One region of the Arthrobacter sp. NQ7 genome, then DNA from elsewhere that is predicted to be linked to it. Evidence: riboswitches for the same ligand, from Rfam matches in the RefSeq annotation. Region 1 holds a riboswitch; the other holds the start of a gene.
What was found. Region 1 has a riboswitch for glycine ahead of cycA (D-serine/D-alanine/glycine transporter). Riboswitches for the same ligand answer to the same signal wherever they lie in the genome.
Positions count from the first base shown of each region.

Region 2: linked by a shared signal. The riboswitch ahead of gcvP (aminomethyl-transferring glycine dehydrogenase) and the one ahead of cycA (D-serine/D-alanine/glycine transporter) in region 1 are both predicted to bind glycine.

Region 1 covers NZ_JARFXU020000041.1:3,489-10,403, forward strand. The annotation lists gene gcvP (aminomethyl-transferring glycine dehydrogenase) at 1-2,754, opposite strand, end outside; glycine riboswitch at 2,903-3,002, opposite strand; glycine riboswitch at 3,290-3,387, shown strand; glycine riboswitch at 3,388-3,496, shown strand; gene cycA (D-serine/D-alanine/glycine transporter) at 3,546-5,102, shown strand; gene PUN71_RS22455 (hypothetical protein) at 5,276-6,076, shown strand; gene PUN71_RS22460 (LamB/YcsF family protein) at 6,060-6,809, shown strand; gene PUN71_RS22465 (DUF445 domain-containing protein) at 6,896-6,915, opposite strand, start outside.
Region 2 covers NZ_JARFXU020000032.1:27,020-33,934, forward strand. The annotation lists gene PUN71_RS21270 (APC family permease) at 1-1,292, opposite strand, end outside; gene PUN71_RS21275 (Dps family protein) at 1,514-1,993, shown strand; gene PUN71_RS21280 (MFS transporter) at 2,069-3,616, opposite strand; gene PUN71_RS21285 (TetR/AcrR family transcriptional regulator) at 3,700-4,236, shown strand; glycine riboswitch at 4,332-4,429, shown strand; gene gcvP (aminomethyl-transferring glycine dehydrogenase) at 4,618-6,915, shown strand, end outside.

The DNA of each region.
Region 1 (6,915 bases):
AACCGGGAAGGCCGCCTGTTCGCGCGGGTAGGCGCGGTCCCAGTCGGAGCTGACGACGGCGGCCGCCGTGTGCGGTGCGTTGCGCACCGGAGATGCCTCCAGGGTGAAGTCTCCGGCAGCGACCTGCTCGATCTCGGCATGGATGGTGATCATCGCCTCGATGAAGCGGTCGATCTCGGCGAGGTCCTCGGACTCGGTGGGCTCCACCATCAGCGTCCCGGCGACGGGGAAGGCCAGGGTGGGGGCGTGGAAGCCGAAGTCGATCAGCCGCTTGGCCACGTCCTCGGCCGTCACGCCGGTGCGGGCGGTGAGTTCGCGCAGGTCCAGGATGCACTCGTGCGCCACCAGGCCTCCCTCGCCGGTGTACAGGACCGGGAAGTATTCGTTCAGGCGGGACGCGACGTAGTTCGCGGCGAGCAGCGCGGACTTGGTGGCCTCGGTCAGGCCCTCGCCGCCCATCAGCTTCACGTAGGCCCACGAAATCGGCAGCACCCCGGCGGAGCCGAAGCGGGAGGCCGAAATGGCCACGCCGTGGCCTGCCTCGTGCGCGGCCTTGTTCGCGTCGCCGGGCATGAACGGTGCCAGGTGCGCCTTGGCAGCGACCGGGCCGACGCCCGGACCGCCGCCGCCGTGCGGGATGCAGAAGGTCTTGTGCAGGTTCAAGTGCGAGACATCGCCGCCGAACTTACCCGGCTGCGCCAGGCCCACCAGCGCGTTCAGGTTCGCGCCGTCCACATACACCTGGCCACCTGCAGCGTGCACCGCATCGCAGACCTCGCGCACGTCGGAATCGTACACACCGTGCGTGGAGGGGTAGGTGATCATGATGGCCGAGAGAACGTCCTTGTTGGCCTCGATCTTCGCCGTCAGGTCATCGTGGTCGATGGTGCCGTCCGCGGCGGTGGCCACGACGACGACCTTCATGCCGGCCAGGACGGCCGAGGCGGCGTTGGTGCCGTGCGCGGACGCCGGGATCAGGCAGATGTTGCGCTGCTGCTCGCCGCGGGAGTGGTGGTAGCCGCGGATCGCCAGCAGCCCGGCGAGCTCGCCCTGGGAGCCGGCGTTGGGCTGGATGGACACCTGGTCGTAGCCCGTGATCTCCGCGAGGTCCGCTTCCAGGCCTGAGATGAGTTCGCGCCAGCCCTCGGTTTGGGAGTCCGGGGCGAACGGGTGGATGGAGGCGAACTCGGGCCAGGAGATGGCTTCCATTTCGGCTGTGGCATTCAGCTTCATGGTGCAGGAGCCCAGCGGGATCATGGTGCGGTCAAGCGCCAGGTCCCGGTCCGAGAGCTTGCGGATGTAGCGCAGCAGCTGCGTTTCGGACCGGTGCGTGGTGAACACCGGATGCTGCAGGTACGCGGACGTGCGGAGCACGGCCCCGGGCAGTTCGAACCCCTCGGCGTCGCCCACCGGACCGGCACCAAAGGCGACGGCGACGGCGGACAGTGTTGCCGCCGTCGTCGTCTCATCAATGGAAACGCCAACGGTGTCCTGATCGATGAAACGCAGGTTGATGCCGCGGGCCTCGGCTGCCGTGATCACCTTGGCGGCCTTGCCCGGCACGCGGACCGTGAGGGTATCGAAGAAGGAGTCGCTGACCAGCTCCCGGCCCATGGACGTAAGCGCTGTTGCCAGCACCCTGGCTTTGTGGTGGACGGTCTCGGCGATCGCCTTCAGCCCGTCCGGGCCGTGGTAGACGGCGTAGAAGGAGGACACGATGGCCAGGAGTGCCTGCGCGGTGCAGATGTTGGACGTGGCCTTCTCCCGGCGGATGTGCTGCTCGCGGGTCTGCAGCGCCAGGCGGTAGGCAGGCGTGCCGGCGTTGTCCTTGGAGACTCCGACGATCCTGCCGGGCAGGGTGCGTTCCATCCCCTTCTGGACGGCCATGTAGGCGGCGTGCGGCCCCCCAAAGAACAACGGCACGCCAAAACGCTGGGTGGAGCCGACGGCGATGTCCGCGCCCTGCTCGCCCGGGGGCGTGATCAGGGTGAGTGCCAGCAGGTCGGCGGCAACGGTGACCAGCGCGCCGCGCTCTTTGGCATCGGCGATGACGCCGGACTGGTCCCAAACCCGGCCGGAAACCCCCGGCTGCTGCAGCACGATGCCGTTGATGGCACCTTCGGGAAGTCCCTGGGACAGGTCAGCCACCTCAACCTCGAAGCCCAGCGCCTCGGCGCGGCCCTGGACGATGGCGATGGTCTGCGGGAGGCAGTCGGCGTCGATCACCGTCTTGCCGTCCTTGGCATTCTTGTCCTTGTTGGCGCGGCGCATCAGCAGCACGGACTCAGCCACGGCGGTGGCCTCATCCAGCAGCGAGGCGTTGGCGACGGGGAGGGCCGTCAGGTCCTGGACCATGGTCTGGAAGTTCAGCAGCGCTTCCAGCCGGCCCTGTGAGATTTCCGGCTGGTAGGGCGTGTAGGCCGTGTACCAGGCGGGGGATTCCAGGATGTTGCGGCGGATCACCGGGGGAGTGACGGTGTCGTAGTAGCCCTGGCCGATCATCTGGACGGCGGTCTTGTTCCGGCCGGCGATTCGGCGCAGCTCCGCGAGGACTTCCACCTCGCTGAGGGCGTCCTGCAGGCAGAGGGCAGATTCCTGGCGGATGGAGGCGGGGACGGCAACGTCAACGAGGCCGTCCACGCTGTCATAGCCCACGGCTTTGAGCATGGTGTCGACGTCGGCCTGGCGGCGCGCGCCGATATGGCGGTCAACAAACGATGTTGGAAGCGATTGAATCGTCAAGAGGAACTCCAGGTCTGGCCGGCCTGGGGTGGCACGGCATGGGATGGGTTCCTCCCCGCTCTGTATTGGACCTGAGAGATTCCGCGTGGCCTGCTCTTGGCAGGCGGCCGCTTGCACCGTCGGTGAACCGGATTGAAGCCCGGTTGCTTTCCAGAGTCGCCTCGCCATGACGGTACGTGGGCCTGAGAGATTCCTGGGGAGGATTTGCTCCTACGGCGCCTGCCCGGTGGATGCCGGGAGAACTCTCCCGTCACAGCTCGAAAGGCTTATTCAAATGTGGGTGATTCGGCTCACAAGGTATCGGGAATAGCTGATTATGGCAAGTCGGCGCCCGCGGCGTCGGCCCCGTCCGCAGCCGAAGGAGCGCGGCCAACGGTTATGTCGAAAAGAGTTTGACATTCCATCGTGACGGACACCACACTGAACCCCGGGATTGGCGCCGCGCCGGCTGGCTCAGCGTATCAGGAGCGGCCGACTGCCGGCGCCGGTCCCATCGCACGAAGACCGCAGTCCAGAAAAGGCAGCGGTATCCAACTGAATACGCCTTTGACCTGCGGCGGGAGAGCCTGCCGGGTACATCCAGCAGGCGCCGTAGGAGCAAACCCTCCCCAGGAAACTCTCAGGCCCACGTACCGCCGCGGACAGGCAACTCTGGAAAGCGGCCAGGCATGCCCTGGCTCACCGACGGTGCAAGCGGCCGCCTGCCAAGAGCAGGCCACGCGGAAACTCTCAGGTCCACAACAGAGCGGGGAGGAACCCAATCTTTGCGGTACCCAAATGCCGCTTTACCGATGGAGTTCCTCATGGCGATTCATCCCCCCACGTCCGGCGAACCAGCACGGTTCAACGGCGAACCAGCACGCAACCCCGGTGCGGCCACGGCGGTCCGCAGCGAACCCCCGCACCTGGAACGGCAGCTCACCAACCGGCACATCCAGCTCATCGCCATTGGCGGGGCGATTGGCACCGGCCTCTTCATGGGCTCCGGCAAGACCATCTCCGCTGCGGGGCCCTCCGTGATCTTCGTGTACATGATCATCGGCTTCATGCTCTTCTTCGTCATGCGGGCCATGGGCGAACTGCTGCTGAGCAACCTGAACTACAAGTCCTTCAGTGACTTCGCCGCCGACCTCCTGGGACCGTGGGCGGGTTTCTTCACCGGCTGGACGTACTGGTTCTGCTGGGTCATCACTGGAATCGCCGACGTGATCGCCATCGCGGGCTATTCCAAGGAACTCTGGCCGGCCCTGCCGCTGTGGATTCCGGGCCTGGCCACCGTGGCCATCCTGCTGCTGCTGAACCTCGCCACCGTCAAGGCCTTCGGCGAGACCGAGTTCTGGTTCGCCCTCATCAAGATCGTCGCCATCGCGGCGCTGATCATCGTGGGCCTCTTCATGATCTTCACCGGCTTCCAGAGCGACGCCGGTACGGCCAGCTTCACCAACCTGTGGAGCCACGGCGGGTTCTTCCCCAATGAATTCATGGGCTTTGTGGCCGGCTTCCAGATCGCCGTGTTCGCCTTCGTGGGCATCGAACTGGTGGGCACCACCGCCGCCGAGGCCAGGAACCCGGAGCGCACGCTGCCCAAGGCCATCAACGCCATTCCGGTCCGCGTCCTGCTTTTCTACGTCGGCGCACTGATCATCCTGATGGCCGTCACCCCGTGGACGCAGTTCGCTGCAGGCCACAGCCCGTTCATCGGCATGTTCTCCCTGGCCGGCCTGGGCGCCGCCGCCACGGTGGTCAACCTGGTTGTCCTCACCTCGGCCATGTCCTCGGCCAACTCCGGCATCTACTCCACCTCCCGCATGGTCTTCGGCCTTGCCCAGGAGGGCGACGCGCCCGGCATCTTCAGCCGCCTGTCCACGAGGAAGGTGCCCAGCAACGCCCTGTTCCTGTCCTGCGTCCTGCTGCTCTCCGGCGTCGTCCTCATGTACGCCGGCCAGGACGTTGGCAAGGCGTTCGAAATGGTGACCACGGTGTCGGCCGTCTGCTTCATCTTCGTCTGGTCGATCATCCTTGCCAGCTACATCGCCTTCCGCCGGCGCCGGCCGCACCTGCACGATGCGTCGCAGTTCAAGATGCCCGGCGGCATCCCGGCAGTGTGGGTGGTCTACGCGTTCTTCGCCTTCGTCCTCTGGGCCCTGACCACCCAGCCGGACACGCTCCTTGCCCTGCTCGTGACGCCCGTCTGGTTCGTCGTGCTTGGCGTGGCCTGGGCCATCCTGCGCCGCCGGCCCGCCCACCTGGCCCGCTTCGAGGTCTTCCGGGCTGAGCTCCGCGCTGACCAGGCTGCCGCCGGACAAAACGGTGGCCAAGCCCCGGGCGTGGCAGAGGAGGTCCAGCAGGCCAGGAAGTAACGTCCGACGGCGGGGTGCGGCGCGGGCGCCCGGCTCCAGTTGCCGTTCCCGCCGCCGCAGCCCGCCCGTCGCGTGCTGCAGGCGTGAAAGTTCAGCATGCTTAGTGTTGATCCACATAGGATGGAAATGCACGGCAGCCCAACCGCTGCAGGTCGATTTGAACGAAGGTGACCATGGCCCGGCGCAGCAACCCCGCAGTACGCATCGCACAGGAGACCGCCCACAACGCAATGTTCGACGCCGAGGGCAAGCCCAAGCCCGGTGTCCACAACATGCTGCTGAAGGCAGTTCAGATCCAGCGGCCGCTGGTGCTTGCCTACATCCGCAGGCTCCAGAAGAGGCATCCGCGGGCCACCGCCGCCCAGTTGGCGGACATCGCCGAGCGTGACTACCTCCGGGCCGTGGCCGGTGGGGGCGCGCTGGTGGGTGCCACCGCCGTCGTTCCCGGGGTTGGGACCGTCGCGTCACTGGGACTGTCCGCGGCCGCCACCGTCGGCTTCCTGGAAGCGACGGCACTCTACGCAACGTCACTGGCGGAGCTCCACGGCATCCGCCTGACCAACCCGGAAAAAGCCGGGACCATGGTCATGGCCATCATGCTTGGCGAGGAGGGCACCGCCCTGCTCGGCACACTCAGCGGCCAGGCATCGGGCGGCGCCACCACCACCTGGAGCAACGCCCTCTCCAAGTCGATGGTGGTGCCGGGATTCGGAAGTGTCCGCAAACGGATCCAGCAGGCCTTCCTCAGGAACCTGCTCAAGCGCCAGGGAACTGCCCTGTTCGGCCGGGCCCTTCCGTTCGGGATAGGTGCCGTCGTGGGTGGAGCCGGTAACCTCGTGATGGGCCGTGCGGTGGCCAAGAACGCCCGGGAGGCGTTCGGGCCAATGCCGGAAACCATCCCCGGGGAGCTGACTGCCGCCGCCGGGCCGGACAACCTGACGCTGGAAGGCAACACACTTGGATCTCAACGCTGACGTAGGGCAATCGTTCGGCTCCTGGACGGCCGGCGGCGACCCGGCAATGTTCCAGCTGGCAACCAGCGCCAACGTGGCCTGCGGCCTCCATGCGGGCGATCCCGTCACCATGCTGGACAGCTGCCGGGCCGCCTACGAGCTCGACGTCACCGTTGGCGCACACCTGGGCTACCGCGACCTGGCCGGCTACGGCCGCCGAAGGCTGGGGATGAGCTTCGACGAACTGTTCGGCGACGTGCTGTACCAACTGGGGGCGCTCGACGGCGTAGCCCACGCGGTGGGTGCTTCGGTGGACTTCGTGAAGCCGCACGGAGCGCTGTACGAGACCGTGATTGACGATGCCGACCAGGCGTCAGCGGTGGTGGCGGCTGTGAATGCCTACGACCCGGGGCTTCCTATCCTTGGCTTCCCCGGATCCGAACTGCTGAAGCAGGCCAAGGAGGCCGGCCATCCGGTGTTCACCGAGGCTTTCGCCGACCGTGCGTACCGCGCCGACGGCAGCCTGGTCGCGCTCTCCGACGAAGGCGCCGTGCTGCACGACACCGATGCGGTGGTAGAGCGGGCTGTCCGCCTGGCGACCCAGGGCGACGTCGTCGCGGTGGACGGGACCGTGGTCAGTGTCCGTCCCGATTCCCTGCGCCTCCTCAGCGGAACACCTGCCGCTGTGGAGCTCGCAGCACGCGTCAGGGCCGGGCTTGAGGCCGCCGGTGTGCAGCTGGAGCCGTTCGCCTAGTCCGCTTTTCCGCCGCGCAGGTTCCCCGTCGCACCCCAAATATGCGGGGCGAAAAGGAATATGGCCAGCGCCGGAATCCCTTCGGCTCACCCGAAGATCAGCTGCG
Region 2 (6,915 bases), on a different contig from region 1:
ACGCTGTTGAACAGGCTGTGGCGGAAGTACCAGGTGCAGGCCAGGGCGGTGAGCCCGTAGTAGAAGCAGATCATCAGGCCCAGGGCCAGGATGGTGTCATTCAGGACGTTTTCGCTGACCACGTGCATCACGGCGTAGAACCCCGCGGACATGACGCCGGCGGCAATGGTGGCGAAGCCCGGCGTCGAGAACTTTTTGCTGATCCGGCTGAAGGGCTCCGGCAGGGCGCCGTAGTGGGCCATGGCCAGGAGGCTGCGGGACGGTGACATGAAGGTGGACTGCAGCGACGCGGCGGAGCTGGAGAGCACGGCGAGGGACATCAGGATGGCGAACGGGCCCATGATGGGTGAGGCCAGCGCCGTGAAGATGTTCTCGTGGTTTTCCGCGTTGTTCAGGCCGTTGCCGGTATCACCGACGCCGGCAAACATCATGGTGGCGATGCTGACCAGGAGGTAGATGGCCAGGACGATGACGGCGGTCAGGGTGCCGGCCACACCGGCGGTCTTCTTGCCGTTGGCGGTTTCCTCGTTGACCGTGAGGCAGACGTCCCAGCCCCAGTACACGAAGATGGACAGCGAGATGCCGGCCGCGATCTGCCCGAAGGTTTCGATCTTGGTGACGTCGAACCAGTCCCAGCTGAACGGGATGGCCGTCTCTGAGCTCGACCAGTTGGCGAAGGCCATGGCGACGAACAGGCCAAGCACCAGCAACTGGAAGCCCACCAGGCTGTACTGCACCAGCTTGGTGGTGTGCAGGCCGCGGTAGCTGACCCAAACGGCCAGTGCCACGAAGACGAAGCACGTCAGGACGTTCAGGGCTTTGTTGTCCGCCAGGTCCGCCAGTTCGGCGGAACCGGTGAGCTGGGACAGGAAGAGGTAGAAGAAGTCGACGGCGACGCCGGCCAGGTTGGACAGCACGATGATGTTGGCGGCCAGCAGGCCCCAGCCGCCCATCCAGCCGATCCAGGGTCCAAAGGCTTTGGTCACCCAGGTAAAGGTGGTGCCGCTGTCGGGGGAGTCGGCGTTGAGCTCCCGGTAGGCGAGCGAAACCAGGATCATCGGAATGAACCCGATCAGGAAGATAACGGGCAACTGGAGGCCGGCTTCGTTGACGGTGGGTCCCAGTGCGCTGGTGAGGGTATAGGCGGGGGCAATGGTTGAAATGCCGAGGACGACGACGGCCAGGAGCCCGAGCTGCCCGCCCTTGAGTCCCTTGGCACTGACGCCGTCCGTGGACGGTGCGTGGGCGTGCGGACCGGGTTTGGCCGTACTGGTGCGGATTGTCTCTGTCATGGCACCACTTTCTGGAAGGCTGTGAGACGGAGGTCACTATATGAATGGCGTTCATTTAGTATGGGGGTGCCGGGCTGCGGATGCAAGATGAAATATGAATCACATTCGTTTATGACTCATCTTCAGAATTAGTAAGCTCACTGAGAAATTCGCGGATACCCTGCCGCCACCCCATCCGTGGCTGGTAGCGTCTGCCTTATTGGACCACCAGAGGAGGATGCATGAAAGCTTCACCGACACTGACCAACAACCTGCAGGCCGTACTTGCCGACCTCATCGAGCTCCACGTGCAGGGTAAGCAGGCGCACTGGAACATCGTGGGCACCAACTTCCGCGACCTCCACCTGCAGCTTGATGAGATCGTCGACGCCGCCCGCCAGTTCGCGGATGACACCGCCGAACGCATGCGCGCCCTGCATGCCCTTCCCGACGGCCGCAGCTCCACCGTCGCCGAAACCACCAGCCTGGCCCAGTTCCCCGACGGACTGATCAGCACAACGGATGCCATCGAGCGGATCGTCGCCGCCATGGAGGCCGCCGTGGGCACCATGCGCAAGGTCCATGACGAAGTGGACGAAGAAGACCCCACGTCGGCTGACCTGCTGCACGAGTTCATCGCCCGGCTGGAGCAGTTCGCCTGGATGGTGCAGGCGGAAAACATGAAGCCGACCGCCAAGGTCACCGCCGCCGACTCCAAGTAGCCGGCAGCCACCGCCATCGGCGTGGCGCCCTTTGCAGGGCAATCCCCCTGCAAAGGGCGCTTTTTTCTGCCCCGGCTAGGAAGCCTTCGGCACTCTCCGAAGGACGACGGCGGCCAGGACTGCCGCCGCCGCCATCAGGACCAGCCCAATCGCCGCGGTGATGTGCACGCCGGAGTCGAAGGCGGCGGCTGCGGCATCCCTGGTCAGCTCCGCCAGTGGAGCGGGGAGGCCGGCCGCCGCTTCCACCGCCCCGGCCAGGGTTTCCCTGGCGTTGTGCAGGCCGGGGCCCGGCAGTATTTCCTCCACCCCTGCGGGCAGCCGCAGGTTTTGCTGGTAGGAGGCGGTCAGGATGGAACCCAGCACCGCCGTCCCCAGCAGAGATCCCACCTCATAGCCCGTTTCCGAGATCGCAGCAGCGGCCCCGGATTTCTCCGGCGGCGCTGAGCCCAGGATGAGGTCGTTGGATATTGTTTCCGCCGTGCCGACACCCAGCGCCAGGACCAGCAGGGCTGCCAGCAGCAGCGCGGGGCCGCCGTCGTGGTTCCCGAAGGCAACCATGCTGTAGCCCGCGGCGCTGAAAGCCAGGCCCGCCGCCACCACTGCCCCGGGACGCACCTTGCGGACCAGGGGAACCACGACCAAACCCGACACAACCGTGGCCGCCAGTGCCGGAATCATCGCGACGCCGGCGGCTGACGGGGTCATCCCTTCGAGGAGCTGGAGATGCTGGGCCAGGAACAGGATGAAGCCGTTGAAGGAGAACAGGGCGAGGATGTTGGCGCTGATGGCCATGCTGAACACGCTGTTCCCGAACAGCGACATGTCAAGCAGGGGGTGCTCCAGCCGGTGCTGGCGCCGGACGAATACGACGCCCATGGCCAGGCCGAAGAGGATGCTGCCCAGCCCGGCTGCGCCGGGACCCTCGGTGGCCAGCGCCTTGATGCCGTAAACCACCGGAACCATGACCAGCATGGAGAGCAGGATGCTGGGAATATCCACCTTTCCTGGTGCCGGGTCCTTCGATTCCGGAATAAGGGCCGGCCCACCCGCCAGCAGGGGAAGCATGAGGGGGACTGCCACCAGGAACACGGCACCCCACCAGAAGTGCTCCACCAGCCATCCGCCGAAGATCGGCCCCAGGGCCGCGCCGCCCGAGAATCCCGCGGCCCAGATGGCCACCGCAAGCCGGCGGCGGTTGGGCTGGGGAAAAATATTCCGGATCAGCGACAGCGTGGACGGCATCAGAATGGCGCCAAAGAATCCCAGGGCTGCGCGGCCGGCAATCAGCCACTCAGGCGTGGGGGCGAAGGCCGTTGCGGCTGAGAGGGCTGCGAAGCCCAGGCTGCCAATGATCAACAGCCTCCGCCGCCCGATCCGGTCACCCAGGCTGCCCATGGATACCAGCAGCCCGGCCAGCACCAGCGGGTAGGCGTCGACGATCCACAGCAGCTGCACGCCGGACGGATCCAGGGCGCGGGCAATGGCCGGGAGGGCAAAGGTCAGGGCCGTATTGTCCACTGCCACCAGCAGTACCGGAAACATCAGCAGCGCCAGGGCGGCCCAATCACGCCGGCCGGAGAGGGCCGGGCTGGTCTCCAACGGGGTGGGTGCGGTCGTCGTCATGAAATAACTATACCGTCCAGACGGTATAGTTTGAAAGCGCCGGCATTCCGCTTTCCTGCCGGATGCCGGGCATGATGGGAAGCATGCCCCGAAAGCCTGTAGCCCGTGACGCGGTCCTTGATGCCTTCGAGTCCCTGCTGATCGAAGTGGGGGAGCGCGCGGCCACCCTCGATGCCGTGGCGCGAAAGGCCGGCGTGTCGAAGGGCGGCCTCCTGTACCACTTTCCGAACAAGGAAGCCCTTATCGCCGTGCTGCTCGACCGGCTGGAAGGGCTGGCCAAGGCCGACGCCGATGCCATGGCCTCGGCCAGCGAGGGCGCCGCGGCATACTTCATCCGTTCTTCCGTCTGGGCCGACACTCCCCTGGACCGCGCCATCGTGGCCGCCACCAGGCTTGCCGAAGTGGCGCACGAAGAGACCCGCCGCCGTTTCGCAGCCATCCAGCAGCGCTGGCTGGACGAAATCGCGGCCGACGTGGGGCCGGGGCTGGCCAAGGCCGTGCTGTACATGGGTGACGGGCTGTATTTCAACGCCATGCTGTCCGTGGCGCCCGCGCCGGAGGGCGGAGGGGCGGCCGACGTTGAGGAACTGCTGGCCGCGCTGGAACGGCTTCGCAGGTAGGTTTCGGCATTTGCCGGGAGGGGCCGCCCCGTAGGACAATGGAGAGTTGTGAGGGCTGTCACCGGCCGTCATGAAACCCACAACTTAATAGCCTTTGATCTGCGGCGGGAGAGTTCTGCCGGAAGTACAGGCAGGCGCCGTAGGAGCAAATCCTCCCCAGGAATCTCGCAGGCCCCTGTACCGCCGCGGCGAGGCGCCTCTGGAAAGCAGCAGGCAGTCATCCTTCCCCCTGGGAGGGGCCAAAGGCTGTTGTGCTCACCGACGGTGCAAGCGGGTCCTGCCCAGGCAGGGGACGCGGAAACTCTCAGGTCCAATACAGAGCGGGGAGGAACCCGAATAGCTGTGGCGTACCCTGCGCCGCCTGAGTAAATGGAGTTCCTTGTGTCGGTTACCCCAGCCTCCACCACGTTCGTAGACCGCCATATCGGTGCGCGCCGCCAGGCCGACGTCGACACCATGCTCAAAGCCGTGGGCTACGACACGGTCGACAACCTGGTGGACACGGCGGTGCCCAAGGTCATCCGCCAGGAGACCGCCCTCCGCCTGCAGGACGCCCTCAGCGAGGTCGAAGTCCTCACCGAACTCCGTAAACTGGCGGCGAAAAACAAGACCGCCGTCCAGATGATCGGGCAGGGCTACTACGACACCGTGACTCCGCCGGTGATCCGCCGGAACATCCTGGAGTCCCCTGCCTGGTACACGGCCTACACGCCCTACCAGCCGGAAATCTCGCAGGGCCGCCTCGAGGCGCTGCTGAACTTCCAAACCATGGTGCAGGACCTTGTGGGACTGCCCATCGCCAACGCTTCCCTGCTGGATGAGGCCACCGCCGTGGCCGAGGCCGTGCTGCTGATGCGCCGCGCCAACAAGGACAAGAATGCCAAGGACGGCAAGACCGTCCTGGACAGCGACGTGCTGCCCCAGACCATCGCCATCGTCCAGGGCCGCGCCGAGGCGCTGGGCTTCGAGGTGGAGGTCGCCGACCTGTCCCAGGGACTTCCCGAGGGCGACATCAACGGCATCGTGCTGCAGCAGCCTGGCGCCTCCGGACGCGTCTGGGACCAGTCCGGCGTTATCGCCGCCGCCAAGGAGCGCGGCGCGCTGGTAACCGTTGCCGCCGACCTGCTGGCACTCACCCTGATCACGCCCCCGGGGGAGCAGGGCGCGGACATTGCCGTGGGCTCCGCCCAGCGCTTCGGTGTTCCCCTGTTCTTCGGCGGCCCGCACGCCGCCTACATGGCCGTCCGCAAGGGCTTGGAACGTTCGCTGCCCGGCCGCCTGGTGGGCGTGTCCAAGGACGACGCCGGCGTCCCCGCCTACCGCCTGGCGCTGCAGACCCGCGAGCAGCACATCCGCCGCGAAAAGGCCACGTCCAACATCTGCACCGCCCAGGCGCTCCTGGCCATCGTCGCCTCCATGTACGCGGTGTACCACGGCCCGGACGGGCTGAAGGCGATCGCCGGAACGGTGCACGGCCACGCGCGCACCCTGGCGGCCTCACTTGCCGCTGCCGGCGTCGAGGTCCTGCACCGGAGCTTCTTCGACACCCTGACCGTGCGCGTCCCCGGCCGCGCAGCAGCCCTCGTCGCCGACGCCGAGGCGCGGGGCATCAACCTGCGCCACATCGACGGCGACACGGTCGGCATCTCCCTGGATGAAACCACGACGGCGGCCGTCGTCGCCCAGGTTGCCGACATCTTCGGCGCCCAGGTCGCCGACGGGGACGGCTTTGCCCTCGAAGCCGCCGTTGAGCGTTCTTCCGACTACCTGCAGCACCCGGTGTTCAACACACACCGGTCAGAAACCCAGCTGCTGCGCTACATCCGCAAGCTCTCGGACCGGGACCTGGCGCTCGACCGCACCATGATACCGCTGGGCTCCTGCACCATGAAGCTGAACGCCACCGCCGAAATGGAAGCCATTTCCTGGCCGGAGTTCGCCTCCATCCACCCGTTCGCCCCGGACTCCCAAACCGAGGGCTGGCGCGAACTCATCTCGGGCCTGGAAGCGGACCTCGCGGAGATCACGGGCTACGACCAGGTGTCCATCCAGCCCAACGCCGGCTCCCAGGGCGAACTGGCCGGGCTGCTGGCGATCCGCGGCTACCACCACTCCCGCGGCGAGCAGCAGCGCAACATCTGCCTGATCCCGGCCTCGGCGCACGGCACCAACGCCGCCTCCGCCGTCTTGGCCGGCATGAAGGTCGTCGTCGTGGCCACCGCCGCGGACGGCACCATCGACCACGATGACCTGACGGCCAAGATCGAGGCCAACAAGGACGCCTTGTCCTGCATCATGATCACCTACCCCTCCACCCATGGGGTCTATGACGGCGATGTCCGGGACGTCTGCGACGCAGTCCACGCCGCAGGCGGCCAGGTGTACATCGACGGCGCGAACCTGAACGCCCTGGTGGGCCTGGCGCAGCCGGGCCAGTTCGGCGGCGACGTCTCGCACCTGAACCTGCACAAGACCTTCTGCATCCCGCACGGCGGCGGCGGACCCGGCGTCGGCCCGGTCGCTGCCAAGGCGCACCTGGCACCCTTCATGCCCGGCGACGCGAACAAGGCCGCGCACGAGGCAGGCCACGGTGTCGCGATCAGTGCGTCCCGTTTCGGCTCCGCCGGGGTGCTGCCGATTTCGTGGGCCTACGTGAAGCTGATGGGCGGCGAGGGCCTG